DNA from 3 places in the Herbaspirillum sp. WKF16 genome. Region 2 is predicted to be linked to each of the others. Evidence: predicted binding sites of a transcription regulator. Region 2 holds the regulator's gene; each other region holds the start of a gene.

The links. The regulator sigma-54, encoded in region 2, starts transcription at its own class of promoters, with help from an activator protein. The targets are predictions, from matches to a motif close to TGGCANGNAANCTGCTTT.
Region 1: atzF (allophanate hydrolase) is a predicted target of sigma-54. The motif match lies at 3,576-3,593, and genes of this name have one in related genera.
Region 3: prpB (methylisocitrate lyase) is a predicted target of sigma-54. The motif match lies at 4,763-4,780, and genes of this name have one in related genera.

What each region holds. Positions count from the first base shown of each region.
Region 1 covers NZ_CP118632.1:2,208,248-2,218,358, reverse strand. Annotated here, with positions in the region: gene Herbaro_RS10190 (hypothetical protein) at 541-1,065, opposite strand; gene Herbaro_RS10185 (IS3 family transposase) at 1,939-2,787, shown strand; gene atzF (allophanate hydrolase) at 3,631-5,466, shown strand; gene Herbaro_RS10175 (ABC transporter substrate-binding protein) at 5,519-6,541, shown strand; gene Herbaro_RS10170 (ABC transporter permease) at 6,549-7,394, shown strand; gene Herbaro_RS10165 (ABC transporter ATP-binding protein) at 7,391-8,248, shown strand; gene Herbaro_RS10160 (BMP family ABC transporter substrate-binding protein) at 8,308-9,405, shown strand; gene Herbaro_RS10155 (ABC transporter permease) at 9,470-10,111, shown strand, end outside.
Region 2 covers NZ_CP118632.1:4,113,286-4,123,396, reverse strand. Annotated here, with positions in the region: gene Herbaro_RS18610 (SDR family oxidoreductase) at 40-798, shown strand; gene Herbaro_RS18605 (UbiX family flavin prenyltransferase) at 854-1,432, opposite strand; gene grxD (Grx4 family monothiol glutaredoxin) at 1,474-1,785, opposite strand; gene Herbaro_RS18595 (hypothetical protein) at 1,771-2,082, shown strand; gene hpf (ribosome hibernation-promoting factor, HPF/YfiA family) at 2,144-2,506, opposite strand; gene Herbaro_RS18585 (RNA polymerase factor sigma-54) at 2,648-4,138, opposite strand; gene lptB (LPS export ABC transporter ATP-binding protein) at 4,221-4,961, opposite strand; gene lptA (lipopolysaccharide transport periplasmic protein LptA) at 4,963-5,562, opposite strand; gene lptC (LPS export ABC transporter periplasmic protein LptC) at 5,609-6,217, opposite strand; gene Herbaro_RS18565 (KdsC family phosphatase) at 6,214-6,777, opposite strand; gene Herbaro_RS18560 (KpsF/GutQ family sugar-phosphate isomerase) at 6,777-7,805, opposite strand; gene Herbaro_RS18555 (monovalent cation:proton antiporter family protein) at 8,051-10,042, shown strand; gene Herbaro_RS18550 (AEC family transporter) at 10,070-10,111, shown strand, end outside.
Region 3 covers NZ_CP118632.1:1,687,233-1,697,343, forward strand. Annotated here, with positions in the region: gene ntrC (nitrogen regulation protein NR(I)) at 1-1,127, shown strand, start outside; gene Herbaro_RS07540 (MFS transporter) at 1,275-2,558, opposite strand; gene prpR (propionate catabolism operon regulatory protein PrpR) at 2,895-4,556, opposite strand; gene prpB (methylisocitrate lyase) at 4,897-5,787, shown strand; gene prpC (bifunctional 2-methylcitrate synthase/citrate synthase) at 5,864-7,021, shown strand; gene Herbaro_RS07560 (hypothetical protein) at 7,187-7,630, shown strand; gene Herbaro_RS07565 (propionate--CoA ligase) at 7,885-9,771, shown strand; gene Herbaro_RS07570 (arsinothricin resistance N-acetyltransferase ArsN1 family B) at 9,842-10,111, shown strand, end outside.

The sequences.
Region 1 (10,111 bases), 1.9 Mb from region 2:
CCTGCAGCCGCTGCAACAGCCAATGCCGTCCCAATGGGAATTGATGCACCGGCGACAACAACGGTTGTCGCACCTGCAGCCAATGCAGTACCTAGCGCGGTAAAAAGGCCGCCAGACACCATACCGGACACATCACCCACCAATGCTGTGAGTGTGTTGTACTGTATAGCACCATCACCGAGCTGGAGAGATGCTTTCTGCATATCTCCGTATAAACTGACACCTCCGCCAACTACCCCTGCATAGCCACTTGCCCTTGATAGGGTGTTAGATGCTGTGACAAATAACGACGTGACTCCACTGCCTAACTGTATTGCACCACCTGTAGCAGTAAGCGCCGCAGCGTCCTTCAAGGAATCAGGAACTCCCGCATCGTTGCCAAAAGCGGCTTTCGCGTCTCCAACGGCGCTGTAAATTCCGCTCCCTTGTCCCGTAATCGTAAGAAACGATGACCATATTGCCGCAACATCTCCCGACTGGCTTGCTTGAATTGCGGCCGTACGCGCCGCTTGCTGCTGCGCGATTAAACCCCATGGAATATTACCGGCCACGATTCCCCCGACCTTGAGTAAGCCCCCCCCATCGGATGAAGCTCAACAATAAACTTAGCGCAAAGAAACCAGCCGCCACCCTGTTTAGCTTATAAAGCCAAGCCTCTTTCTTTAGATTTTTCTCTGCTTTTTCGTACGACAAGACGTTTATATCGTCGATATCAATACGCCACACAGTGACTTCTCCGCCTTGGTGGTGGTGTGTCCATAAATATGCGTACACAACACCTTTTTTGCGCTGCTCTTCTATTAGCGAAAAAATATCCACGCTTTGATTGAATGCATAAGAAGCGACAAGAAAACCTCTTCCATCGCCATCCTTGCGAACAAATCTGACCGCTGCGTTTCTCCCCCTTATTGTCTCGACTTCGAACGGTCCCTCGCGAACTAGCTCTTGTTCGAGAGGACCAGCTTGGTAAAGCTCCTTCCAGGGCTTGCCGGCAAACAGCGCACAGACAAATGCCGTCAGCAAAAGCAATTTAACAATTGATATTTTTTTTATAAACAACTGCATAAGCACTCCACCGCACTATTTAATAGCTTTCCTACCTACCACCGCACTCGCCATGTTGGCGACCAAATTGCTCTCCAAGGAGCCAAGGCCTCAACAGCTAGGTTCACTTTGCGAATAAGAGTTGGATACACGCCCATTTAAAAATCCCGTGAAATGGGAAATATTCCAAACGGCAATTGTATTTCAGTTGTAAATAGATGTAACCAATATTTTCAAAAATCAATTTACATAGTTAATTTTTTATTCATTTATTACTAAAGCCATATCCAGAAATCGCGCAGCGAACTAGCTGACTCATCAATTTTCCGAATATGCCTTGCGAAACTTTAGGTGGTCAAACAGCTGACAACGCGAACCAAGGTGGCCGTTCTAATTGCCGCTCCATGTGATGCAGTCACCCTGCTTAAAACCCAGAAAACAAATCTCTTAATTTTGCGGAGGCATTTAGCCATGAACTGTTGAATTGCATTGAAAACCCACTTTTGGAGTGAACCCCTCGGGCTGGGCCAGGGCATGGAGATGAAGTGATACGCTTGTCGAGCCTTCTCAGGAGGAGCGACATCATGGCATCACGAGGTCACCATAGGCGGCACAGTCCGCAATTCAAGAACAGATCTGCAGCGATATCCGCAGCGGAAAGGTGGGGCGACGAGAGGCGCTCAAGACCCATAACTTGTCAGCGAATCTCATGCAGATGTGGCTTGGGTAGTTTGATCGCGGCGAGCTGGACCAGGAAGACGCCGCTGCAACAACGGTCGCAGAGTATGAAGCCCATATTGCTGCTTTGGAACGGAAGGTCGGCCAGCTGACGATGGAGCTGGATCTCCTTAAAAAAACGCCACGGCTACGACTCGTCAGCAACAACGAGAACTCATCGATTATCAGCGGCCCCAAGCCTGCTCCATCCGACGAGGATGCCAAATGATCGATCTGCCACGTAGCACCTATTATTACCAGTCTAAGCTGGCTACTTTGGCACTCGGTGATACTGAACTGGCGCGTCTGGTAGAGGACATCCACGATGTCTTTCCAGGTTATGGCTATCGTCGAATCACGTTGGAGTTGAGGGCACGCGGGCATGTGGTCAATCACAAGCGCGTAGCCAGGATCATGCGCGAGCACCAGGTGTGCGGCCACCATCGGCGCAGATTCAAGCCAGTCGCCGGCTCTGAAACTAACGTCGCCGTCTTTCCTAATCTCTATCAGAACATCATTCCAACGGAGCCAGATCGTGTCTGGGTTGCCGATATCACCCACATCCGAATAGCATCCGGCTTTATCTACCTGGCCGTTGTTTTGGATGCTTGCAGCCGCAAGGTAATCGGCTACGCTTTATCCAAGCGGATCGACACGCCTTTGGCCCTGGCCGCACTGGCGGCCGCCTACAGAATTCGCAAGCCGGCGCCCGGCACCTGCATTCACCATACGGATCGCGGGTGCCAATATGCCAGCGCTTTGTACCGGGATGCTCTGGCGGAGTTTGGTCTGATAGGATCGATGAGTGCGCCAGCCAATCCGTATCACAACGCGCAGGCGGAGAGCTTCATGAAGACGCTCAAGGTCGAAGAGGTTTATCTGGCCGGCTATGAGAAATTCGACGACGTAGCGGCGAGACTGCCATACTTCATCGAAGAGATTTACAACGAGCGGCGCATGCACTCTGCACTGGGCTATCAATCACCTAACCATTTCGAAGCACAACTCGCTCGGCAAGCGGCTTAGTTTCTCCATCAACCTTGGTCCAGCTAGAGGGGTTCACTCCATAGCTGGGTCAAAATTAGGAATGTAGATTTTTCCCTCATTGCTTGCTGAGGGCAGCTCGGCAGTCATACCACTTCTATATTTCAGTCTCTAAAGTTCAGGAAATCTGTTTCAAGGCAGTTCGTTGTTCACGAAATTTGACCATGGCCCTTCAATTCCAATAGCTTTCAAACCCATATCACTCCACTATCAAGAGAATTATTGGGAGCGGACAAATATGCTGAGATCATGCGCATAACTGATCGACATAATTTTCGGTGTTAAGGAAACGGATGTGGAAAGCCTGAGGCTTGCTTCGAGAACAGGTCCATCGCTAGCGACATCTAGCCCCAAGCGTATGCGGGCAACCAAGAGATCGAACCAGAATCTCTAAAATCGATATATATAGTTAGCTCTCGACTACCAACATCCAGAACATCAACGAGGCACGAGAAGCCGAGCAGGTTCCGTGGCAGCCGATTGCGACCGGGAATTGGGAAGACCGCTGTACCGGGCGCGGATCTATCGTGAGCGGGAATCTGCCTCGACGGTGACGGCACGATTTTTCCGTTCTCAACATTCGCCACCATGCCCCCCCAGAGGGCTGGTTCTTTATTGTGCAGCAGCGCCATCCCACGCCCAAAACAGCGCACACCCGCCCCACTTTACGCCGCACGCGCACGTCTGCGGCGGCACTACCAAAAACAGCATCCCTCACAAAGCCGCCACCAGACTGGATTAGCGTGATCCAGCAACAACCAGAAGGACGCTGGCACGCCTCCTGCTTAAAGATATTCATTCTTGTATTCAAGATTGAATATAACCATGCCAACCACCTCGCCTCTCCGCCACGAACCCGCCCAGGCGCCTGATCGCCTCACCATTTCGGCGCTGCTCGACGATTACCGCAGCGGCGCCGCCACGCCCGGCAAGACGGTTGCCGAGCTGCTCTCGCGCATCGAGGCGTCCGATCGCCATGAGGTGTGGATCAGCCGCGTGCCGGCCAAGCAGTTGAAGCAGCAGGCGGCGGCGCTCGACCTGATGTTGCAGATCAAGGGCGAGGCGGTGTTCGATGCCATGCCGCTGTTCGGCATTCCCTTTGCCGTGAAGGACAACATCGACGTGGCCGATATGCCCACCACCGGGGCCTGCCCTGAGTTCAGCGCGGTGGCCGCGGCCAGCGCCACCGTGGTGCGGCGCCTGCAGGCGGCCGGCGCGCTGCTGGTGGGCAAGACCAATCTCGACCAGTTCGCCACCGGCCTGGTGGGCGTGCGCTCGCCCTACGGCGCGGTGCGCAATTCGATCAAGCCGGAGTATGTCTCCGGCGGTTCCAGCTCAGGTTCCGCCGTCGCCGTGGCGCTGGGCCAGGTGCTGTTTTCACTCGGCACCGACACCGCCGGCTCCGGCCGCGTGCCGGCGGCCTTCAATCACCTGGTCGGGTTGAAACCCACGCGCGGCCTGATCAGCGGGCAAGGCTTGCTGCCGGCCTGCCGCACGCTGGATTGCATCTCCATCTTCGCGCATGACGTCGCCGGCGCCTGGCGCGTGCTGCAAAGCGCGGCCGGTTACGACGATGCGGATTCCTACTCGCGCAAGCCGCCGATGCTGGGCGTGAAGCGCCGCGGCTATCGCATCACCGTGCCCGAGCAGCCGGAGTTCTACGGCGACGCCCTGGCCCAGGAAGCCTACGAGCGCACGCTGGCCAGGATCGCCGCCATGCCAGGCGTGGCCATTGCCAAGATCCCGTTCGAGGCCTTCACCGATGCGGCGCAGCTGCTGTACCAGGGGCCATGGGTCGGCGAGCGCCGCGCCGTGCTGGGCGAGTTCTTTGTCGAACACGCCGCGGACATGGATCCGGTGGTGCGCCAGATCACCGCCCAGGCCGACAACTACGATGCCGTCGACGCCTTCAACGCCCAATACCGCCTGGCCGACCTGAAGCGCGAAGCCGAGACGCTGCTCGAAGGCAGCGACCTGCTGCTGGTGCCTACCACCACTACCTTCCCCACCATCGCCGAGGTCGAGGCCGATCCGGTGGCGCGCAATTCGCAGCTGGGCTACTACACCAACTTCGTCAACCTGATGGATATGGCGGCCCTGGCCATTCCCGGCCTCTGGCGCGACGACGGCCTGCCGGCCGGCGTGACGTTGATCGGGCCGGCCGGTTCCGACCACCGGCTGGCCGAAGCCGGCGCGCAATTTCAATTGCTCCTGGGCGGTGCCGCGCAGGCCGACGACATCGCGACCGCGCCGCTGCCTTTCAACGAGACCACGATCGCGGTCTGCGTGGTCGGCGCCCATCTCTCCGGCCAGCCGCTGAACTGGCAATTGCTGGAGGCCGGCGCACGCCGCGTGGCCGTCACCCGCACGGCCGCGCAGTACCGCCTGTACGCCCTGGCCGACACCACGCCACCCAAGCCGGGGCTGGCGCGCACCTCCGTCGGCGACGGCGCGGCCATCGCGGTGGAAGTGTGGGAAATGCCGCTGCGCCAGTTCGGCGGATTCGTCGCCGCCATTCCGGCGCCGCTGGGCATCGGCACGGTGGAGCTGGCCGACGGCAGCAGCGTCAAGGGCTTCATCTGCGAGCCGGCCGGCATCGCCGGCGCCACGGACATCACCCATCACGGCGGCTGGGCGGCCTACCTGGCGGCGCGCGCCTGAACCTTTTTTTGCAGCATCGCATCACCCCTGACCCCTCACCACGGAGCCGGCAATGAAAAAGATTTCTGAAGCAAGTCCCCCGCACACTGCGAATCCTTCCCGCCGCAGCTTCATCGCCAAGACCGGCGCGGTCGTCGCCACCGCGGCCATCGCCGGCGCGCCGGCCATCCTGCGTGCGCAAAGCGTGCCGATCCGCATCGGCTACTGGCCGGTGGCGGCCGGCCTGCCGTTCTACGCCGCGGTGGAAGCGGGCTATTTCAAGGAAGCCGGGCTGGAGGTGCAGGCCCTGAAATTCGCCGGCGCCCAGCAAGTGATGGAGGCCATGCTCTCCGGCCGCGCCGACGGTTCGGCCAACGGCACCGGCGCGGGCAACCTGGCCATCGGCGAGATCGCCCAGCCGGGCCTGTTCAAGATCTTCGCCACCAACCCCAGCAACGCCAAGTACGTGCTCGATGAATTCCTGGTGCCCAAGGACAGCGCGATCAAATCGATCGCCGAGCTCAAGGGCAAGAAGGTCGCCTCCGGCCCCGGCATCCAGAACGTGACGCTGGCCAAGACGGTGCTGGAACGCGCCGGCGCCACCGGCGCCACGGTGGTGGAACTGCCCATCGGCCAGCACGTGGCTTCGCTGGCGGCCGGCCAGATCGACGCCTGCTACACGCTGGAGCCGACCGGCACGGTGGGCCGCATGAGCAACAGCACCCGCGTGCTGGAAACCGGCGTGATCGCCAAGTACATCCTGGGCGACCCGATGGCGCCATGGCATGGCGGCGCCGCCGCGCTGACCACCGAGTTCATCAAGAAGCATCCGGTCGAGGCGAAGAAATACATCGCCGCCTACGCGCGCGGCATCGAGCTGGTGCGCAGCAATCCCGACAAGGCGCGCACCTACCTCAAGGGCTATACCGCCATCGAAGGTTCGCTCACCAATGAGGTGCCGCTGGCGGCCTACATGCTCTACAACGAGTTCAAGCCCAGCGATATCGCCTACTTCCAGAAGTTCTACGACCTGTTCGTGGAGAAGGGTGTGTTCTCGCAGCGCATCGTGGTGGACAACCTGATCTACAAGGGCTGAGGCCATCATGACCGAGACCGTCGCCGGCGCCCGCGAAGCGGGCCGCGCAAGAGAACCGCAGGCGCGCGCGCCTGCCCGCCCTGCCGTCAAACGCGGCCTGCCTTCGCTGCGCAGGCTGCTACCCTTCATCGGGCCGATCGCGCTGTTCGTGGTGTGGGACCTGGTGGTGCGGGCCGGCTGGATCAAGGCCATCCTGCTGCCGCCGCCGGGCGCCACGCTGATCACCATGGTCAACGGCCTGGCCGGCGGCCCGCTGCTGCTGGACTTCGCGGTGACGGTGGCGCGCACGCTGGAGTCCTTCATCATCGCCGCCGTGGTCGGCGTGCCGCTGGGCGTGCTCCTGGGCAGCAACGAGCGCGCTTACCGCAGCGTCGAGTTCCTGATCGACTTCTTCCGCTCCACGCCCTCCTCTGCGCTGATCCCGTTGTTCCTGCTGATCTTCGGCGTATCCGACATCAACAAGGTGGCCATCGCCGCCTTCGGCGCCTTCCTGATCGTGCTGTTCAACAGCGCCTACGGCGTGCTCAACGCCCGCAAGCAGCGTGTGATGGCGGCCAAGGTCATGGGCGCCTCGCGCTGGCGCATCTTCTGCGACGTGCTGCTGTGGGAGAGCCTGCAAGCCACCTTCGTCGGCCTGCGCAGCGCGGTCTCGATGGCGCTGGTGATCGTGATCGTGGCCGAGATGTTCATCGGATCCGAGAACGGCCTGGGCCACCGCATCATCGATGCCCAGCAGGTCCTCAACGTGCGCGAGATGTACGCCGCCATTCTCTCTGCCGGCGCGCTGGGCTATGTGCTCAACGTGGCCTTCATCGTGATTGAAAAACGTATCGTCCACTGGAGCGGAAGATGAGCGTCGTGATCAGCCCCAAAGTCGAGTTGCCCCCGGAAACCCCGTTCGTTCCCGGGCCGCCCGGCACCCATATCACCATCCGCGGCCTGACCAAGCACTTCGCCGGCTGGCCGCTGTACGAGGACTTCGACCTCGACATCCCCAAGAACAAGATCGTCTCGGTGTTCGGCCCCAACGGCTGCGGCAAATCCACGCTGATCAACATGATCGCCGGCCTGATCCCGGTCGACGCCGGGCAGATCCTGTTCGACGGCAAGTCGCTGGCCGACACCAAGATCGGCTACGTCTTCCAGAACTACCGCGACGCCATGTTCCCGTGGCTGCGCACCATCGACAACATCGCCTACCCGCTCAAGCTGGAAGGCAAATCCAAGGCCGAGATCAAGCGCCGCGTGGACGAGCTGGTGGCGTCCTTCGACGTCAAGTTCGACCTGATGCGCTATCCCTACGAGTTGTCCGGCGGCCAGCAACAGACCGCCTCCATCATGCGCGCGCTGGCGCCGGGGCCGGAGGTGCTGTTCCTGGACGAACCGTTCTCGGCGCTGGATTTCGAGATGACGCTGTTCATCCGCGAGAAGCTGCAGGAAGTCTTCATGCAGACCGGCACCACCATGGTGCTGGTCTCGCACGACCTGGAGGAGGCCGTCTACCTGGCCGATGAAATCCTGCTGCTGACCAAGCGCCCCACCGCCGTGGCCGACATCCTGCGCTACGACGATCCGCGCCCGCGCACGGTGGAGACGCTGTCGCAGCCGGGCTTCATCTCGGCCAAGAAGCTGTCCATGGAAATCTTCCAGCGCGAGGTCCGCAAGCCGGCCCGCATGCAGGCGCCGGGCACGCTGGCGCTGTCCTGATCCCGGGCCCGATTGATCCCTTTCAACCACCACGCACGTCCTCATTGGAGCACAACAACATGAAGAACCGCCGCGATTTCCTGAAACTGTCCGGCGCCGCCGCACTGGGCGCCGCCTTGCCGCTGGACCTGCTGGCGGCAGGCCCGCTGACCGTGGGATTCATCTACGTCGGCGCGCGCGATGACTTCGGCTACAACCAGTCCCATGCGCAGGCCGCCGCCATCATCAAGAAGCTGCCGGGCGTGAAAGTGATCGAGGAAGAGAAGGTGCCCGAGACCGTGGCGGTGCAAAAGACCATGGAGGCCATGATCCAGCAGGACGGCGCGCAACTGATCTTCCCCACGTCCTTCGGCTATTTCGAACCGCACGTGCTGAAGATCGCCGAAAAATATCCCAAGGTGCGCATCGCCCATTGCGGCGGCCTGTGGACCGCCGGCAAGCACCCGATGAACGTGGGCAGCTTCTTCGGCTACATCGAAGAGTGCGAATACCTTTCCGGCGTCGTCGCCGGCCATATGAGCAAGAGCAAGAAGCTGGCCTTCATCGCCGCCAAGCCCATCCCGCAGGTGCTGCGCAACATCAACGCCTTCACGCTGGGAGCGCAGTCGGTCGATCCGGCCATCACCACCCACGTCATCTTCACCGGCGACTGGTCGCTGCCGGTCAAGGAGGCCGAAGCCGCCAACAGCCTGATCGACCAAGGCTGCGACGTCATCACCTGCCACGTGGACGGCCCCAAGGTGATCGTCGAGACGGCCGAGAAGCGCGGCATCATGACCACCGGCTACCACGCCAGCCAGGCGGCGCTGGCGCCCAAGGGCTACCTCACCGGCGCCGAATGGAACTGGGCCACGCCCTACACCGAGATCGTCAAGGCCACGCTGGAAGGCAAGCCGATGATCAACTTCCTGCGCGGCGGCCTGAAGGACAACTTCGTGAAGATGTCGCCCTACGGCGCCTCCGTCAGCGCGGCGGCGAAGAAGAAGGCGGATGACATCAAGGCGCAGATGCTGGCCGGGAAGTTCCAGATCTTCAAGGGTCCGATCAAGGACAACAAGGGCAATACCGTGATCGCCGCCGGCACTACCCAGGTCCAGACCGACGTGGCGCTGGAGAAGATGAACTACCTGGTAGCCGGCGTCGTCGGCCAGGTTTGATCCGCACCGCCAGACGCGGCGCGGCCGACCGCGCCGCCCCGATTTCCTCGCACGGGATATCGCCATGACATCCGTTCCCGCACCGGCCGCCGCACCGGCCGCCGAGCACACCGCAATCGCCGCGCCGCCGCACCTGAAGCTGCGCGCCGCCCTCTTCAACGCCGCCGCGCCGGCGCTGCCCACGCTATTCGCGCTGGCCGGCACGCTGTTGCTGTTCGTGCTGTTCCTGCTGCTGCAAGGACGGCCGGCCGGCGAAGCCTGCCTGCTGATCTACCAGGGCGCGTTCGGCTCCATGTTCGCCTGGCAGAACACCTTGCAGCGCGCCGCGCCCCTGCTGCTGACGGCGCTGTGCGTGGCGCTGCCGGCGCGCGTGGCCTTGATCGTGATCGGCGGCGAAGGCGCGCTGGCGCTGGGCGGGCTGGCGGCGGCGATGATGCCGCAACTGGCCCCGGGCCTGCCCTCGGCGCTCATGCTGGCGCTCATGGCGGCCGCCGCGATGGTCGCCGGCGGCCTGTGGATCGCCCTGTGCGGCGGGCTGCGCCAGTGGCGCGGCGTCAACGAGACGATCTCCAGCCTGCTGCTGTCCTACCTGGCGGTGGCGCTGTTCAAGCACCTGGTCGAAGGCCCGCTGCGCGATCCGGCCAGTCTCAATAAGCCCTCGACCCTGCCGCTGCCCGAGCCTTACCTGGTCGGCTCCATGCCCTGG
Region 2 (10,111 bases):
GCGCACATCCACCGACAAGACAAGACAGGAGTAGACACCATGGCAGCACCGAAACGAATCGCGCTGGTGACCGGCGCAGGCTCCGGCATCGGCCGGCAGATCACGCTCGCGCTGCTGCGCGAAGGCTACGGCGTGGCCCTGGCCGGACGCCGCCAGGATGCGTTGGAAGAGACCGTGAAGCTGGCCGGAGAGCATGGCGCCAACGCCCTGGTGGTGGCCGCCGACGTTACCGACCCGGCCTCGGTGAAGAAGCTCTTCGCCAGCACCAAGGAGCGTTTCGGCCGCCTCGACCTGGTGTTCAACAATGCCGGCATCTTCGCGCCGCCGGTCTCGCTGGAGGAGTTGAGCGTGGAGCAGTGGAAGTCGGCGGTGGACATCAACCTGACCGGGGTCTTCCTGTGCACCCAGGAGGCCTTCCGCATCATGAAGGACCAGACGCCGCGCGGCGGGCGCATCATCAACAACGGTTCGATCTCGGCCCACGCGCCGCGCCCGTATTCGGCCTCGTACACTGCCACCAAGCACGCCATCACCGGCCTGACCAAGGCCACCTCGCTGGATGGCCGCGCCTACGATATCGCCTGCGGCCAGATCGACATCGGCAACGCCGCCACCGACATGACCACGCTGATGAAGAAGGGCACGCTGCAGGCCGACATGTCCACCAAGGTTGAGCCGACGATGGATGCCGAACACGTGGCCCGCGCCATCCTCTACATGGACAGCTTGCCGTTGGACGCCAACGTGCAGTTCATGACGGTGATGGCGACCAAGATGCCGTTCATCGGGCGCGGTTGACCTGGCGTGCAAGGTCAATGAGGGACGAAAAAAAACACGCCTCGGCGTGTTTTTTTTATGACGGCTTCAAACCTTGCCACTCCGGCGTCAGCTGGTGCCCGATGTCGAACAGGTCCAGCACCCGTCCCAGCGTATGGTCCACCATCTCTTCCAGCGATTGCGGCCGATGGTAGAAGCCCGGCAGCGGCGGGAAGATCACGCCGCCCATTTCGGTGACGGCGGTCATGTTGCGCAGGTGAGCCAGGTTGAAGGGCGTCTCGCGCACCATCAGCACCAGGCGGCGGCGCTCTTTCAGCACCACGTCGGCGGCGCGCGTGATCAGGTTGTCGGACAGGCCATGGGCCACCGACGCCAGCGTCTTCATCGAGCAAGGGGCGACGATCATGCCGGCCGAGGCGAACGAGCCGCTGGCGATCGAGGCGCCGACGTCGCGTGCGTTATGCACCACGTCGGCCAGCGCTTCGACGTCCTTGCGGCCGAGTTCGAGTTCCTGGTGGAGATTGAGTACGCCGGCGTCCGACACCAGCAGGTGCGTCTCGACCTGCGCATGGCCGCGCAGGTGCTGCAGCAGCCGCACGCCGTAGATCGCGCCCGTCGCGCCGGTAATGGCGATGATCAGGCGCTGGCGCGGCATGCGGTGCGGAGGGGGAGAGTCAATGAAACAGGGGCGGGAAATCAGCCCTTGATCAGGGTCTGCAATTCGCCGGAAGAGTACATCTCGTTCATGATGTCCGAGCCGCCGATGAACTCACCCTTGACGTACAGCTGGGGAATGGTGGGCCAGTTCGAGTATTCCTTGATGCCCTGGCGCACGTCCGGGCTTTCCAGCACATTCACGGTCACGATGTTCTCGGCGCCGCTGGCCTTGAGCAGCTGGATGGCCTTGCCCGAGAAACCGCATTGCGGGAATTGCGCGGTGCCCTTCATGAACAGCACGACGGGATTTTGGGTGACGGTTTCTTTGATCCAGGATTGGACGTCGCTCATGGCTATGCCTTAAAAAATGGGTTGATTGCCGACATTATAGGGAAAAGCCGGCATTCGCGTTTGAAAGCGGGGCGCGCCGGCGCATCTTCGCACGTCCTTGTTGCCTGCTGGACAGTGGAGGGCAAGGGCGGCTTCTGCTTGCTTCAATTCCAAGATTGGGGCGCGGGAGCTGCCTTCAAGAAGGGGCTGCCAATGTCGCGCATGACCGGCGCGAACTTGCGGCTCGCCACATATTATTTAAATCGTTTGCAACATCTCCTGGCGGCGATCGCACGAGAAATTGCGTGGCGGAAATGAAAAAGGGCGCTTGCGCGCCCTTTCCTCGTGATGGCGGATCCAGGTCCGCGTTTGCCGCGCCTTATGCGCCGGCCGCGCCAGCCGCCTCAGCCGTGTCTTCCGGCAGGCGCTTGGCCATGGAATGGTGCTCCTGCAGCCGGTCCTTGTGCTTGATGACCTGGCGGTCGAGCTTGTCGATCAGCGCGTCGATCGCCGCGTACAGGTCGTGGGCGATGCTCTCCGCGTGCAGATCCTTCCCCTTGATGTGGACGTTGATTTCCGCCTTTTGGCGCTTTTCCTTCTCTGTCAGTTTGTCTACGCTCAGGATGACGCTGACGTCGATCACATTGTCGAAATGGCGCTTGATCCGTGCCAGCTTGCTCTGCACGTATTCCCGGATGGCGGGGGTCAGTTCGAGGTGATGTCCACTGATGGTCAGATTCATACAACACTCCTATCGTGAAGTCACTGGAGGTTCGTGCACCTCATCCGATACACCGGATAGCACAGCGTTTGTGTCTAAGGGCATGGACTGATGCCTGAACACAGCGACGGCTGCAAAGTACTACAGAAAAACTGAGAAAGCTCAGAGGGATTTGCGGAGATTTACCGGCGGAATTTTCAGCACTTCGCGGTATTTTGCGACGGTACGTCGCGCGACCACCATGCCTTGTTCTGCCAGCATATCCGCAATCTTGCTATCGGATAATGGGGTCTGGGGGTTTTCTGCTCCTATCAACTGTTTGATCAGCGCCCGGATCGCAGTGGAGGATGCTTCGCCTCCGGTTTCCGTCGCGACGTGGCTGCCGAAGAAGTATTTCAACTCGAACATGCCATGTGGCGTCAGCATGTATTTCTGAGTTGTCACGCGAGAGATTGTGCTCTCGTGTAGACCCAGTGTATCAGCAATTTCACGCAGCACAAGGGGCCGCATGGCGACAGCGCCATGCGAAAAGAAGTTTCTTTGACGTTCGACAATTGCCTGTGCGACTCGCAAAATCGTATCGAAGCGCTGCCGCATGTTTTTGATCAGCCACTTGGCTTCCTGCAGCTGTGACGTGAGGGAAACTTCGCCTTTGGACTGCTTCAGCGCGCTGGCGTACATCGCATTGACGCGCAGCTTGGGCATCACGTCATGGTTCAGCAGCACCTGCCAGCCGTTCTTTGTTTGCCTGACAATCACGTCCGGCACCACGTAGTCGGAGGCGTCGCGCGCGAATTCCGCGCCCGGGTGCGGGCGGCATTGGCGGATCACGGCCTGCGCCTCGCGCAGGTCTTCGTCGTCGCAGTCGAGCGCCTTCTTGATCTTGTTGAAGTCGCGCTGGGCGAACAGCGGCAGGTAATCCTCGACGATCTTCAGCGCCAGCCGGCGTGTCACGAAGGCCACCTTGGGCATGCGCCGGATCTGCAGCGCCAGGCATTCGCTGGGGCTGCGCGCGCCGACGCCGGCCGGGTCCAGGCTCTGCAGCAGCTTGAGCGAGATCGAGAGCTCATCGAGGTCGACGCCCAGTTCTTCGGGCAGGCGCGAGAGGATGTCTTCCAGCGGCTCTTCCAGGTAACCGCTGTCGTCGAGCGCGTCGGTCAGCAGTTCCAGCAGCGCGCGGTCGCGCAGCGTGCGCGCGGTGAGGCGGATCTGCTCCAGCAGGTGTTCGCGCAGGGTGATCTCGTGCGCTTCGAGCTGCGGCCGGGCGTCTTCGTCGTCGGAAGACTTGCCGTTGCGCGCGACGTCGTCGAAGCTCCAGTCGGACTCGCCGCTGACGCTGTTGTCGGGCGTGTTGTCCTGGTGCTCGAAGTTGGCCTCGCCGTCGCCGCCGGGCGCAGCCGGTTCGGCCGCGGCCTCGCCGGCGGTCTCGGCGACGCCGGAGGAGGGCGTCGCCGAGATCGCGCCGTCGGCCAAGAGGCGCACCGAGTTGTCGAGCGCATCGTCGAGGCGCTCGAGCAGCGGATTGTCGGAGAGGATCTGTTCCAGTTCCTGGTGCAGTTCCAGCGTCGACAGTTGCAGCAGCCTGATCGACTGCTGCAATTGCGGCGTCAATGCCAGGTGCTGCGAGGTGCGTAACTGGAGCGACTGTTTCATCTGGCGTTCAGGAAGCCGCGTGGCCGGCTGTGGTTGCGTTCTTGCGTGTGGGGTGGTGCAGTGTCGCGGTCTGGCGCCGCGCTCACATGCGGAAGTGTTCGCCCAGGTAGACGCGTCGCACCGATTCGTTGGCGATGATGTCGTCCGGGCTGCCGCTGGCCAGCACCGTTCCCTGGTTGATGATGTAGGCGCGGTCGCAGATGCCCAGCGTCTCGCGCACGTTGTGGTCGGTGATCAGCACGCCGATGCCGCGCTCCTTCAGGAAGCGCACGATGCGCTGGATCTCGATCACGGCGATCGGGTCGATACCGGCGAAGGGCTCGTCCAGCAGCACGAAGCGCGGGTCGGTGGCCAGCGCGCGGGCGATCTCGACGCGGCGGCGTTCGCCGCCCGACAGCGACAGCGCCTGGCTGTCGCGCAGCTTCTCGATCTGCAGCTCGTGCAACAGGTTGTTCAGGCGGCCCTCGATCTCGTCGCGCGACAATGGCTTGCCGTTTTCGCGGCGCAGTTCCAGCACCGCGCGGATGTTGTCTTCCACCGAGAGCTTGCGGAACACCGAGGCTTCCTGCGGCAGGTAGGACAGGCCCAGCGTGGCGCGCTGGTGGATCGGCAGGCGCGAGATGGCGGCGCCGTCCAGGTCGATCTCGCCGCCGTCGGACGGCACCAGGCCGACGATCATGTAGAACGAGGTGGTCTTGCCGGCGCCGTTGGGCCCCAGCAGGCCGACCACTTCGCCGCTCTTGACTTCCATCGACACGTCGCGCACCACCTGGCGCGCGCCATAGCTTTTCTTCAGTCCGCGGACGACCAGCGAGCTCACCATCTTATTGGCCCTTCCCGGGCTGGGCCGGTTGCGCGGGTTGCGGTTGCGGCGCCGCTTGCGCCGGCGGCGGGTTCTTCGGCTGGATCACCGCGGTGATGCGGCCGGCCCCAGGCTTGCTCTCGCCGCTGGCGGAGTTGTTGACCGAATAGAACTCGGCGCGGCTGTCGTAGGAGATGAACTCGCCGTTGACCTCGTCGGTGACGCGCTTGCCGTCCATGCGCTGGATGTGGGCGCGGTTGAACAGCTTGGAAATCTCGGTCTGTTCGGAGTATTCAATGCGCTCGGCCTGGCCTTCGATCCACAGGTCAGGGCCGCCGTCGCGCTTCTGGCGGAAGCTGGCCAGCGCACCTTGCGCGGCATACAGCACCGCGTATTCGTAGCCGTACTGGTCGGTGGTCAGCACCACGCGGCCGGCCTTGATCAGCAGCGTGCCGCGCGTGAGCACCACATTGCCGGTGAAGGTCTTCACCTGGCGTACATCGTCGTACACCATCTGGTCGGCCTCGATATTGGTCGGCTTGGTGGTGTCGGCCTTCTCGGCGCGCGCCACGCCGCATGCGGCGGCCAACAGCAACAGCGGCAATAAGAATGAGCGTTTCATAGATTCCTGTCTGGTCGGGTCTGTTCGATCTTGTTGTAATGGAGGCTCAGCGTTTTTTCGGCGCCGGTTCGTAGTGGCCGCGCACGTTGCCGAACAACTGCACCACCTGCGTGGCGTTGTTGGCGGTCATGCCCACCCCGGAGAGGCGGGTGGTGCCCATGGTCATCACCACCGGCTTGTCGGTCTTGACCACTTCGTCGTCCGGCAGCAGCAACAGGTATTCCGACACCAAGTGCATTGGGTCGCGTCCATTGGCCGCGCCGCGGATGGCGTTGGCGTTGCCGTACATGTGGATCTTGCTCTGGTCGTCGGTCACGCGGGCGGTGTCCGAATACAACTCCATCGGCGGCTTTTCCTTGTCCAGGCTGTGCACCACCGGCTTGGTGATTTCAAAGGAATCGTCGGCGGGGAAGTGGACCATCTTGAGGCCGGCCACGTCGTAGCGCGGCAGCCCGGTCGGCCCCAGCTTCACGTAGCTGAAGTTTTCCAGGTAGTAGTCGGGTTTGCTGCGCGGTCGCTCGACCAGTTGCCGGTCGCCGTCGGTGCGCAATACCTGCAGCACCCAGAAGCTGCCCAGCGCCAGCGCGACCAGCGTCACCAGGATCACGCCCAGGCGGATGCGTGCGGCCGCGCGTTCGCCGCTGCGGTTGCTCATGCCAGGTACGGCGCCAGCGCCGCCTCGTAGTTGCCCTGCGCGGCCAGCACCAGGTCGCAGACTTCGCGCACCGCGCCGTTGCCGCCGGTGGCCGTGGTCACGTAATCGCTGCGCAGCTTGACCTCGCGGTGGCCGTTGGCCACGCAGGCCTTGAAGCCGACGCGCGTGAGCACCGGCAGGTCGATGACATCGTCGCCCAGGTAGCCGCAGTCGGCGGCCGCAAGGCCGGTGTGCTGCAGCAGCTGTTCGAAGGCCTGGCGCTTGTCGTGCACGCCCTGGAACACGTGGGCGATGCCCAGGTCCTTGGCCCGGCGCAGCACGAACGGCGACTGGCGCGCGGTGATGATGGCCGCAGCCGTGCCGAACTGCTGCATCATCTTGATGCCGTGGCCGTCCAGCGCGTTGAAGCGTTTCACCGACTCGCCGTCTTCGCCATAGAACAGACCGCCGTCGGTCAGCACGCCGTCGACGTCGAAGATCATCAGCCGCGTCGTCGCGGCCCTGGCCAGGACGGCGGCGTCGAAGGTGCTGGCGAACGGGCTGGCGGGCGCGGCTGTCATCAGATCACCTTGGCGCGGGTCAGGTCGTGGATGTGCAGCGCGCCGGTCAGCACGCCCTGCGCATCGGTCACCAGCAACTGGTTGATGCGGAATTCTTCCATCAGCTGCACGGCGTCCACCGCCAGCTGGTCCTGGTTCACGGTGCGCGGGCCGGCATGCATGACGTCGGCGATGGAGAACTTGCTGAAATCGTGGCCGCGTTCCAGCAGGCGGCGCAGGTCGCCGTCGGTGAACACGCCGATCGGGCGGAAGTCATCGTCGACCACCGCGGTCATGGCCATGCCCTTGCGCGTGATTTCCATCAGCGCGGCCGACAGCGAGACATCGGGGCGCACCGCCGGGATCGCCTCGCCGCTGCGCATGACGTCGCGCACGTGGGTCAGCAGGCGGCGGCCGAGCGCGCCGCCCGGGTGGGAGCGCGCGAAATCTTCTTCCATGAAGCCGCGCGCGTCCAGCAGCGACACCGCCAGCGCGTCGCCCATGGCCAGCGTGGCCGTGGTGCTGGCCGTGGGCGCCAGGTTCAGGGTACAGGCTTCCTTGTCCACCCCGACGTTGAGGTGCACGGCCGACATCTTCGCCAGGCTCGATTCGTCATTGCCGGTCATGCCGATGATGACCGCTCCCATGCGCTTGACGATGGGGACGATGGCCAGCAGCTCGGCGGTTTCGCCGGAGTTGGAAATGGCGATGAAGACGTCTTTCGGCGTCACCATGCCGAGGTCGCCATGGGCGGCTTCGGCCGGATGCATGAACAGCGAAGGGGTGCCGGTGGAGGCCAGGGTCGCGGCGATCTTGCGGCCGATGTGGCCGGACTTGCCGATGCCCGAGACCACCGCGCGGCCGCGGCATTCCATCAAGAGACGTACGGCCTGGGCCAGCGGTTCGGTGCTGTCGTCGGACAGGCGGTTTTTCAGCGCGAGGATGGCATCGGCTTCGATCTGCAGGGTCTGGCGCGCCAGTTCGATGGCGCGGCGGGCGTCCCCGGCCGAAAAAGATGCGGGCGTGGTTTTGTCATCGGTTACACTCATAACCGAAGTATAAACGAATTAGCAAAGCAAAAAACTTGCCAGATGTAAGGGAGTGCCCGATTGACGAGCGGGCGATGCTGCCCGGCGTTGCGCCGCAGCACGACGGCGATGGAGGGATTCGCGGGCCTGTCCGGCGTCGCCCGGTTGCGCCGCAACCAGTGGCGCATCCCACGGGCATGTTTCTCGCTTTGCGGATGCGAACCGGTTCAGCCCACCCCATATAACAAGCAGCGAATCATCCATACATGTTTTCCGGACTGGAACTGACCCTCTTCCTGCTGGCCGCGGCGGTGTTCGGCGTGGTCGCCTTCCGCATGATGCACCTGCCGCCCATGCTGGGCTACCTGGTGGTGGGCATCGTGATCGGCCCGCACGGCCTGGGATTCGCAGAAGACAACGAAACCACGCATGCCCTGGCCGAGTTCGGCGTGGTGTTCCTGATGTTCTCCATCGGCCTGGAGTTCTCGCTCAACAAGCTCTCGGCGATGCGCCACATCGTCTTCGGGCTGGGCGTGGCGCAGGTCGTCGCCACCATCGCCGTGACCATGGTGTTCGGCTGGCTGGTGGCCTGGTATCTGCCGCAGGTCGCCGCCATCAGCTGGCAGGGCGCCTTCGCGCTGGGCGGCGCGCTCACCATGTCGTCCACCGCCATCGTCTCCAAGCTGCTTACCGAACGGCTCGAACTGGAGACCGAACACGGCCGCCGCATCCTCGGCGTGCTGCTGTTCCAGGATCTGGCGCTGGTGCCGCTGCTGATCGTGGTGCCGGCGCTGGCCAACAATTCCGGCAACCTGATGGTCACGCTGGGCTGGGCCGTGGCCAAGGCCATGGTGGTGCTGGCGCTGCTGCTGTTCTTCGGTCACAAGCTCATGCGCGGCTGGTTCAAGATCGTGGTCAAGCGCCGCTCGCAGGAACTGTTCATGCTGAACCTCCTGCTGATCACCCTGGGCGCGGCCTGGATCACCGAGAAGGCCGGCCTGTCGCTGGCGCTGGGCGCCTTCATCGCCGGCATGCTCATTTCCGAGACCGAGTTCAAGCACCAGGTGGAAGAAGACATCAAGTCCTTCCGCGACGTGCTGCTGGGCCTGTTCTTCATCACCATCGGCATGCTGCTCAACGTGCGCACCCTGATCGACCACTGGTTCATGGTGCTGCTCCTGCTGACCGGGCCGGTGCTGCTCAAGTTCGGCCTGATCGCGGCGCTGGCGCGGCTGTTCGGCTCGGGCACCGGCGTCGCCCTGCGCACCGGCCTGGCGCTGGCGCAGGCCGGCGAGTTCGGCTTCGTGCTGCTCAACCAGGCGGGCGCGCTCAAGCTGATCGACCCCCTGCTGATCCAAGCGATCCTGGCGGCGATGGTGCTGTCGATGCTGGTCGCGCCTTTCATCCTGGCCAAGTCCGACGCCATCGTCATGAAGCTGTCGGCCAACGAGTGGATGCTGCAATCGCTGGCGCTGACCCAGTTGGCCACGCGCACCATGAGCGTGCAGAAGCACGTGATCATCGCCGGTTTCGGGCGCAGCGGCCAGAGCCTGGCGCGCCTGCTGGAGGAGGAGAGCATCGCCTACCACGCGCTGGAGCTCGACCCCGAGCTGGTGCAGGACGCGCGCAGCGGCGGCGCCAATGTCTCCTACGGCGACGCCGCGCGCCGCGAAAGCCTGGTGGCCGCGGGCATCCACCGCGCCGCGGCCCTGGTGGTGACCTACGCCAGCACGCCTTCCGCGCTCAAGGTGCTGCATCACGCCGCCGAGCTGGAGCCCGAGCTGCCGGTGATCGTGCGCAGCTACGACGACGCCGACCTCGACAAGCTGCTCGCCGCCGGCGCCACCGAGGTCGTGCCGGAGTCGCTCGAAGGCAGCCTGATGCTGGCTTCGCACGCGCTGGTGATGCTGGGCGTGCCGCTGCGGCGCGTGGTGCATCGCGTGCAGGATGCGCGCGACGAGCGTTACGCCTCGCTGCGCGGCTACTTCCATGGCGCTTCCGACGCCGATGACGATGGCGAAGGCATGAACGTGCGCCTGCAGTCGGTGACCCTGATCGACGGCGCCAGCGCCATCGGCCGCACGCTCTCCGAGCTGGAGCTGCAACAGCAATGCGGCGCCGAGGTCGCCATGCTCCGGCGCGGCAAGCTGCGCGTGGCGGCGGCCGAAGACACGCTGCTCATGGCCGGCGACATCGTCGTACTGCGCGGCAGTTCCGAGAACATCCTGCGGGCGGAAAAGCGCCTGCTCAGCAAATAACCGGCGGACCAAACCAGCCGCAACGCAATGGACCTGATCGAACGCATCGCCTCCATCATCCTGCCGGTG
Region 3 (10,111 bases), 2.4 Mb from region 2:
TGCGCGAAACCGACATCGAGCAGTCCGCTGCGCAGACGCCCGAGATCCTGGGCCAGGCGCCCGCCATGCAGGATGTATTCCGCGCCATCGGCCGGCTGTCGCAATCCAACGTGACCGTGCTGATCACCGGCGAATCCGGTTCCGGCAAGGAGCTGGTGGCGCGCGCGCTGCACAAGCACAGCCCGCGTGCGTCGCAGCCCTTCGTGGCGCTCAACACCGCTGCCATTCCGAAGGACCTGCTGGAATCCGAACTGTTCGGCCACGAGCGCGGCGCCTTCACCGGCGCCCAGGCGATGCGGCGCGGCCGCTTCGAACAGGCCGAGGGCGGCACGCTGTTCCTCGACGAAATCGGCGACATGCCGCTGGATCTGCAAACGCGCCTCCTGCGCGTGCTGTCGGACGGCCACTTCTATCGCGTCGGCGGCCATCAGTCGCTCAAGGCCAACGTGCGCGTGATCGCCGCGACCCACCAGAACCTTGAGCAGCGCGTGCGCGAGGGCCTGTTCCGCGAGGACTTGTACCACCGCCTGAACGTGATCCGCCTGCGCCTGCCCAGCCTGCGCGAGCGCAACGAAGACATTCCCATCCTGGCCCGCTACTTCCTGGCGCAGAGCGCGCGCCAGCTGGGCGTGGAAGCCAAGCGGCTGTCGCCGCAGGCGATGCAGTTCCTGTCGCAGCTGGAGTTCCCCGGCAACGTGCGCCAACTGGAAAACCTGTGCAACTGGATCACCGTGATGGCGCCTGGCCAGACGGTGGAAATCAAGGACCTGCCGCAAGACCTGATCGAGGAACGCGCACACGCGCCGCAGCCGGCGCAGACCGTGTCGGCTCCGGCATCGGCCGCGCCGGCGTCGGCTGTCGCGGTTCCCGTCGAGAGCGCCCACGCCGAGCTTGCCGGCGCCAGCTGGATCTCGCTGCTGGAGAGCGAGGCTGCCCAGATGCTGGCGCAGGAACAGCCGGAGGTGATGGACATCCTTGGCCGCCAGTTCGAGGCCGCCCTGATCAAGATCGCGCTCAAGCACACCCACGGCCGCAAGAACGACGCCGCGGTGCGCCTGGGCATCGGCCGCAACACCATCACCCGCAAGATCCAGGAACTGGGGATCGGCGGCGCCGAGGACGACTGAGCAAGGCAGGGAGGGCCGTCCGTGCGCCGCTGCGCGGATGGCCGATGAGGGGGAAGGCAGCGGCTTGAAAAAGAAATGGCCCGGATCGCATTGCGACCCGGGCCATTTTTATTTGCATGCGCCGCGTGCGGCGGCGCATGCGTGCGATCAGCGCAGGCGCAGCACGGTGCGCGCGGCGATGGTTGCGATCAGGCTCAGCACGGCGCCGAAGATCACGAAGTAGCTCACCGACAGCTTGTTGCCCGTGAAGTCGATCAGCCAGGTGATGATCAGGCCGGCGAAGCCGCCGAAGATGGTCACCGCGATGTTATACGCCAGCGACATGCCGGTGCCGCGCGTGGCCACCGGGAAGATGTCGGCCAGCAGCGCCGGCATCGCCGCGAAGTACATGGTCATCAGCACGCCGATCACGATCTGCAGCAGCAGCAGGTTCACGAAGCCTGGCGAGTTGGTCAGGAACACGAACATCGGATAGGTCAGCACGATGTACAGCGCGCTGCTGGCGATCATGAAGGGCGTGCGGCCGATCTTGTCGGACCAGGCGCCCACCAGCGGCGAGCCGATGAACATGATCAGGCCGGCCACCGAGGTGGCGGCGAACGAGGACCAGGCCGGCAGGCCCAGCTGCTTGACCGCGTAGGTCGGGATGTACAGCGACAGGTAGACCGAGACGGTGGCCATGATCACGCTGCCCGAGCCGATCAGCAGGCGCAGCTTCTGGCTGGCGAAGGTGTCGCGCAGCGGGGCATCGGTGCGCTCCTTGGAGTCCTTGAACTCGGGCGCTTCGTCCAGGTGGCGGCGGATGTAGATGCCGGCCGGTGCGATCAGCAGGCCGAACACGAACGGCACGCGCCAACCCCAGGAGGCCAGCTGTTCAGGCGTGAGCATGTTGTTGAGCACAGCGCCGAAGATGGCCGCCAGCAGCAGGCTGATGCCCTGGCTTGCGACCTGCCAGCTGGAGAAGAAGCCGCGACGGTGCGGCGCGTGTTCCACCAGGAAGGCGGTCGAGCTGCCGAACTCGCCGCCGGCCGAGAAGCCCTGGATCATCTTGCCCAGCGCAACGCCGGCCGGCGCCAGCAGGCCGATGGTTTCATAGTTGGGCATGAAGGCGATCATCGCGGTGCCGATGGTCATCAGCACGATGGACATCATCAGCGCCGACTTGCGGCCCACGCGGTCGGCGTAGGCGCCCAGCACGATGGCGCCCAGCGGACGCATGAAGAAGGAGACGCCGAAGGTGGCGAAGGTCAGCAGCAGCGAAACGGTTTCGTTGTTGGTCGGGAAGAACTGCTTGGCGATCACGACCGCGAAAGCGCCGTAGATGAGGATGTCGAACCATTCGAGCGCATTGCCGATGGACGAGGAAATGATGGCGCGCCGGGCCTGTGGATGCGTGTGTTCTGCCGCCGGCGAAACGGTGGTGCTGGACATGGATTCTCCCTGTTTGAATGATGCCTGTGGATGTGGAGCGGGCTCGCTGGCCTCGCCGGAAGGGATGGATCGATCCACCCGCGTTCATTGTCGATTATTGTCGATTGTCGCTTCGCGGTTCCCGCTCCGAAGTACGGCATGCGCCGATACAGCGGCCGAGCATAGGCGGCGCGCCGCGCGGCTGTCAAGACGGGGCGCCGTCCGATTATCAGGCAACGGGAAAGATCGGCATGATTTTATTCGGACTAAATAATTTGCCGCCGCATGCCGCCCATGCAGTGCGCGCCGACGGCCCCGCGCGAAAGGAATTTTTGCTGCGCCTGCGTTCGGGCTGCGTCAGCTTTCTTTGCCGCCGCCATCCTCTTTCAGCTTGCGCCACAGCGTGGTTCGGCTGATGCCGAGGTGGCGCGCGGCGGCGGCCCGGTTGCCGCGGAAACGCTGCAGCGCGACATGGATATCCTCGACCTCAGCCGCAGGATTTTCAGCGGCGGCATCTCGCGTGAGCGGCAGCGCAGGCGCGACCGCTTGCCGGTCCAGTTCCGGCGCCAGGTGGCGGATCAGCGCCGGCGTGAGCGCTTGCAGCGGCTCGGCCGCCAGCAGCAGCGCCAGGCGCTCCATCACATTGCGCAGCTCACGCACATTGCCCGGCCAGGCGTAATCCTCCAGCACGGCGGCGCAGCGCGCGATCTCGGCCCGCAGGTTGGCGTGCGGTCGCGCATCCAGCGCGGCCAGCGCGTGCTTGAGATGCCACTCGGCCAGCGGCGCAATGTCCTCGCGGCGTTCGCGCAGGGCAGGCAGCCGCAGGCGCAGCACGCCCAGGCGGTAATAGAGGTCGGCGCGGAAGCGCCCCTCGCGCACGCGCGCATCAAGGTCGCAATGGGTGGCGCTGATGATGCGCACGTTCACGGCGATGGGCCGGGTGCCGCCCACGCGCACCACCTCGCGCTCTTCCAGCACGCGCAGCAGGCGCGTCTGCAGCGGCAGCGGCATCTCGCCGATCTCATCCAGGAACAGGGTGCCGCGATTGGCCGCCTCGAACAGCCCGGCGCGTCCGCCGCGGCGTGAACCGGTGAAGGCGCCTTCCTCGTGCCCGAACAACTCCGACTCCAGCAGCGACTCGGCCAGCGCGCCGCAATTCACCGCCACGAACGGGTGCGTCGCTTGCGCCTTGCCCTGCATCAGCGGGTGGGCGCGGTGGATGGCCTGCGCCGCCAGCTCCTTGCCGCTGCCGGTCTCGCCCTGGATCAGCACGGTGGCGGGCGAGCGCGCAAACAGCGTGATCGACTGGCGCACCGCTTCCATCGCCGGCGAGTCGCCGCGCAGGTCCTTGATGTGGTGGCGCGCGCGCAGCGTGTCGGCGGCAACCGGGTTGCGGCCGCGGCTCGATTCCAATTGGGTCAGGCGCGCCAGCTCCAGCGCGTCGTCGAAGGCCTGGCGCACCGACGCAGAGGAATAGATGAACACGCCGAAGAGGCCTGCCTCCTCGGCCAGGTCGGTGATCAGCCCGGCGCCCACCACCGCCTCGATGCCGGACGCCTTGAGGTCGTTGACGACGGCGCGCGCGTCCTCCTCGGTGGCGTAGGTGCGCTGCACGATCTCCAGTCCGAACATCTGCTGGAACTCGGCCAGCGCCGGCATCGGCTCCTGATAGGTGACCAGGCCGATGCGGGCGGTTAGCTTGCGCGCGCGCGCAAGCGCCTGCATCACGTCGAAGCCGCTGGCGCGCGCCACGATTACCGGCACCGGCAGGCGGCTCTTGAGATAGGCGCCGTTGGAGCCGGCCGAGATCACCGCGTCGCAGCGCTCGCTGGCCAGCCGTTCGCGGATGTGGCGCACCGCGTCGTCGAAGCCGAGCTGGATCGGCTCGATCTCGGCCAGCTCGTCGAACTCCAGCGTGATGTCGCGGAACAGCTCCGACAGGCGCGAGACCGATACCGTCCAGATGACGGGTTTGTCGGCGGGGCGATCGGCGGCGTCGCGGTAGGCGGGGCGTTTCATGAGGAGGTAATGTTTCAAGTAACGTTCGTTGAAACGTTAATGTAACACTTTTGAATCGCATCAATGCTCTTCGAAGAGGGCCTTGCGCGCTGTAGGCGTCGCGTTGGCCGCCTGCCATGGGTGTTGCTAAGCCCTTGATTTTTCGCCGTTTGCACCGGCGCCGGGAGGGATGGCGCCCGACGCCGTTCGCGTTGCCCCCGCCGCCATGGCACGGCCGTTGCAATACACGCTGGCAGTTCGCGCCGTGGACCTCCGCGTTCATGGCAGAAAGACAAGGATCCGGCGGCGACCGCGCCGCCAGGTTCCGCCGCAACCAGCAACCCACACAGAAGGTGTCATCATGGCTCTCCACTCCGCAGGCGCAGCGTTCCGCAAGGCCGTCCAGGAAGAATCCCCATTGCAAGTCATCGGCGCGATCAACGCCAACCACGCGCTGCTGGCCAAGCGCGCGGGCTTCCGCGCGATCTACCTGTCCGGCGGCGGCGTTGCGGCCGGCTCGCTGGGCTTGCCCGACCTGGGTATCTCCAACCTGGACGACGTGCTCACCGACGTGCGCCGCATCACCGACGTGTGCGACCTGCCGCTGCTGGTGGACGTGGATACCGGCTTCGGCGCCTCGGCCTTCAACGTGGCGCGCACCGTGAAGTCGATGATCAAGTTCGGCGCCGCCGCCGTGCACATCGAGGACCAGGTCGGCGCCAAGCGCTGCGGCCATCGTCCGGGCAAGGAGATCGTCACCAAGCAGGAAATGGTGGACCGCATCAAGGCCGCCGTGGATGCCCGCACCGATGAGAACTTCGTGATCATGGCGCGCACCGACGCGCTGGCCGTCGAGGGCCTGGAGGCCGCCATCGAGCGCGCCGTCGCCTGCGTCGAGGCCGGCGCCGACATGATCTTCCCCGAAGCCATCACCGACCTGGCGATGTACAAGAAATTCGCCAACGCGGTGAAGGTGCCGATCCTGGCCAACATCACCGAGTTCGGCTCGACCCCGCTGTTCACCGTCGACGAGCTCAAGACCGCGGACGTGGGCATCGTGCTGTATCCGCTGTCGGCCTTCCGCGCCATGAACAAGGCGGCCGAGAACGTCTACACCGCGATCCGACGCGACGGCACGCAGAAGGACGTGGTCGACACCATGCAGACCCGCATGGAGCTCTACGACCGCATCGACTACCACAGCTACGAACAGAAGCTCGACGCGCTGTTCGCCCAGCAGAAGAACAAGTAAGCGCAGGCCGGCCAGACAATCCTGCGGCAGTGCCGATACCAAGATCAAGACCACCGATATCACTGAGGAGAACACGATGAGCGAGCAACAGGCAGCCCCCGGCTTCAAGCCCAAGAAATCCGTTGCGCTGTCCGGCGTGACCGCCGGCAACACCGCGCTGTGCACCGTCGGCAAGACCGGCAACGACCTGCACTATCGCGGCTACGACATCCTGGACGTGGCCGACAGCTGCGAATTCGAGGAAATCGCCCACCTGCTGGTGCACGGCAAGCTGCCCACCGCCGCCGAACTGAAGGCCTACAAGGCCAAGCTCAAGGCGCTGCGCGGCCTGCCGGCCAACGTCAAGGCGGCGCTGGAGTGGCTGCCGGCGGCCTCGCATCCGATGGACGTGATGCGCACCGGCGTCTCGGCGCTGGGCTGCGTTCTGCCTGAGAAGGACGACCACAACACGCCAGGCGCGCGCGACATCGCCGATCGCCTGATGGCCTCGCTGGGCTCCATGCTGCTGTACTGGTACCACTACAGCCACAACGGCAACCGCATCGAAGTCGAGACCGACGACGACTCGATCGGCGGCCACTTCCTGCACCTGCTGCACGGCGAGAAGCCGTCCGAGTCGTGGGAGAAGGCGATGCATACCTCGCTGATCCTGTACGCCGAGCATGAGTTCAACGCCTCCACCTTCACCGGCCGCGTGATCGCCGGCACCGGTTCCGACATGCACTCGGCCATCACCGGCGCCATCGGCGCGCTGCGCGGCCCCAAGCACGGCGGCGCCAACGAGGTGGCGTTCGAGATCCAGAAGCGCTACGACAATCCGGATGAGGCCGAAGCCGACATCCGCCGCCGCGTCGAGAACAAGGAAGTGGTGATCGGCTTCGGCCACCCGGTGTACACCATCTCGGACCCGCGCAACAAGGTGATCAAGGAAGTGGCGCGCAAGCTCTCCAAGGAAGCCGGCTCGACCAAGATGTTCGACATTGCCGAACGCCTGGAAACGGTCATGTGGGACATCAAGAAGATGTTCCCCAACCTGGACTGGTTCTCGGCCGTGTCGTACCACATGATGGGCGTGCCGACCGCGATGTTTACGCCGCTGTTCGTCATCGCCCGCACCTCGGGTTGGGCTGCGCACATCATCGAGCAGCGCATCGACAACAAGATCATCCGCCCGTCGGCCAATTACGTCGGCCCGGAAGACCTGAAGTTCGTGCCGATCGCCAAGCGCAAGTAAGTTGCGGTGGGGCAGGGGGAGGCGAGATTTGTAACAAGATCGCCGGGGAGTCGAGACAATTGCAATAAATTGCTAAGATGCGGTCGGATCAGTTTCAGCTCCTCCGGGATCCGGCCGCCGCAGCGCAGTCGCCGGATCCGGTCCGATTACTACCTGGATACCCCGATGACCGCATTGACCGCATTGAACGCTTCTCGCCTCGATTCCCTCTCCAAACTCTGCCTGGTCGCCGGCGCCGCCGCGCTGCTGGCCTCCTGCGCGTCGCAACAGGAACCGGTGCCGGTGACCGACACCAAGCCGGTGCTGCCGCAGATCTTCAAGTCGCCGGCCGCGACCCAGCCGACCTGGGCCACCCAGCTGGTGACCGGCAACTTCAGCTGCGAGCTGGGCAACAAGGTGGAGCTGCGCATGGATGGACGCGTCACCGACGGCGTGACGCTGGAGTGGAAGGGACGTTCGTACACGATGAACCCGGTCAGCACCTCGACCGGCGCGGTGCGCCTGGAGAACAAGGGCGAAGGGCTGGTCTGGATCCAGATCCCGTCGAAGTCGATGCTGCTCAATTCCAAGATCGGCCAGCAACTCGCCAACGACTGCAAGGTCAGGTAAGCCGGACCGTGCCCGCGATGCCCATCGCGGCATCGCTTCCTCCCGGGCGGTGCTCGTCGCCCGTTCTCCTTGGCGCCACCGGCGCCTACGGTTCGCATCGCAGCGCCGCGCATTCAGCGGCAAGTAAGCTTGGAATGCCACATTAAGGCATCGCCGCGGCATTGCGCGCGCAGACGCGCAGGCCCGGATGATCGAACAAGAACGCGGGCAAGCAACCGCGGCGGATTCCAATTCGAAAGACATGAGGAGACATCATGCAATACGAGGAATTTCATCGGCAGTCCATCGAGGAGCCTGAGCGCTTCTGGGCCAGGGAGGCAGAGCGCATCCACTGGGAGCAGCCGTTCTCGCGCACCTTGGACTACTCGCGCGCGCCGTTCGCGCGCTGGTTCATCGGCGGGCGCACCAATCTCTGCTACAACGCGGTCGACCGCCACCTGCCGCAACGCGCGCAGCAGGCCGCGCTGATCGCCATCTCCACAGAGACCGGCAGCGAGCGCACCTACACCTATGCCGAGCTGCACCGGGAGGTGGTGGCGATGGCCGCCGTCATGCAATCGCTGGGCGTGGCGCGCGGCGACCGCGTGCTGATCTACATGCCGATGGTGGCCGAGGCGGTGTTCGCGATGCTGGCCTGCGCGCGCATCGGCGCCGTGCATTCGGTGGTGTTCGGCGGCTTCGCCTCCAACAGCCTGGCCTCGCGCATCGACGACGCGCAGCCGCGCCTGATCGTCTCGGCCGACGCCGGTTCGCGCGGCGGCAAGGTGATTCCCTACAAGGGCCTGCTCGACGAGGCGATCCGCCTGGCGCAGCACAAGCCGGCGCGCGTGCTGCTGGTCGACCGCGGCCTGGCCGAGATGCCGCGCACCCTGGAGCGCGACGCCGACTACGCGCCGCTGCGCGAGCAGCATCTCGACGCGCAGGCGCCGGTGGCCTGGCTGGAGTCCAACGAGAGCAGCTACATCCTCTACACCTCCGGCACCACCGGCCGTCCCAAGGGCGTGCAGCGCGACGTCGGCGGCTACGCGGTGGCGCTGGCCTCGTCGATGCAGCACATCTTCTGCGGCCAGCCGGGCGAGACCTATTTCTGCACCTCCGACATCGGCTGGGTGGTGGGCCACTCCTACATCGTCTACGGCCCGCTGATCCACGGCATGGCCACGGTGCTGTACGAAGGCCTGCCGATCCGGCCCGACGCCGGCGTGTGGTGGAGCATCGTCGAGAAGTACAAGGTGACCCGCATGTTCTCCGCGCCCACGGCCATCCGCGTGCTCAAGAAGCAGCCGCCCGAGTTCATGCGGAAGTACGACACCTCCTCGCTCAAGGCCCTGTACCTGGCCGGCGAGCCGCTCGACGAGACCACTTCCAGCTGGATCTCGGAGGCGCTCAAGGTGCCGGTGATCGACAACTACTGGCAGACCGAATCGGGCTGGCCCATCATCTCCATTGCCAAGGGCGTGGACGACAAGCCCACGCGCCTGGGCAGCCCCGGCGTGCCCATGGCCGGCTACCGCATGGCGATCCTGAACGAGGCCACCGGCGAGGAGTGCGGCCCCGGCGAGAAGGGCGTGGTGGCCATCGAAGGCCCGCTGCCGCCGGGCTGCATGCAGACCGTGTACGGCGACGACGAGCGCTTCGTCAACACCTACTGGCGCAGCCTGCCGCGCGAGGTGTACTCCACCTTCGACTGGGGCATCAGGGACCGCGACGGCTACTACTTCATCCTCGGTCGCACCGACGACGTCATCAACGTCGCCGGCCATCGGCTGGGCACGCGCGAGATCGAGGAGAGCATCTCCAGCCATCCCAACGTCTCGGAGGTGGCGGTGGTGGGCGTGGAAGACAAGCTCAAGGGCCAGGTGGCCTATGCCTTCGCCATCCTGAAGAACGCCGATGCGGTCGTCACGCCGGAGCAACGGCAGGCGCTGGAGGGCGAGATCATGGGCGTGGTCGACAAGCAGATCGGCGCCGTCGGCCGGCCCTCGCGCGTGTTCTTCGTCGGCCTGCTGCCCAAGACGCGTTCCGGCAAGCTGCTGCGGCGGGCGATCCAGGCGATCTGCGAAGGGCGCGATGCGGGCGACCTGCCGACCATCGAGGATCCGGCCGCGCTGGAGCAGATCAAGGCGGCGCTGAAGGCCTGACGCCGGCCGCCGCGGGCGGGCGAATTTGGTTACACTGGAGGCCTCCCTCCAGTGAACCGGACCAGCACACATGCCTGACCCCATCCGCGCGGCCACCGTCGCCGACGCCGCCGCCATTTGCGGCATCTACAACCATTATGTGGAAAACACCGCCATCAGCTTCGAGACCGAGGCGGTCGGCGTGGAAGCCATGCAGGCGCGCATCGCCGAGGTGCAGTCGCAGTTTCCCTGGCTGGTCTACGAGGAGGAGGGCGTGGTGCTGGGCTATGCCTACGCCAGCAAGTGGAAGCCGCGCGCGGCCTATCGTCACTCGGTCGAAAGCTCGGTCTACCTGCACGGC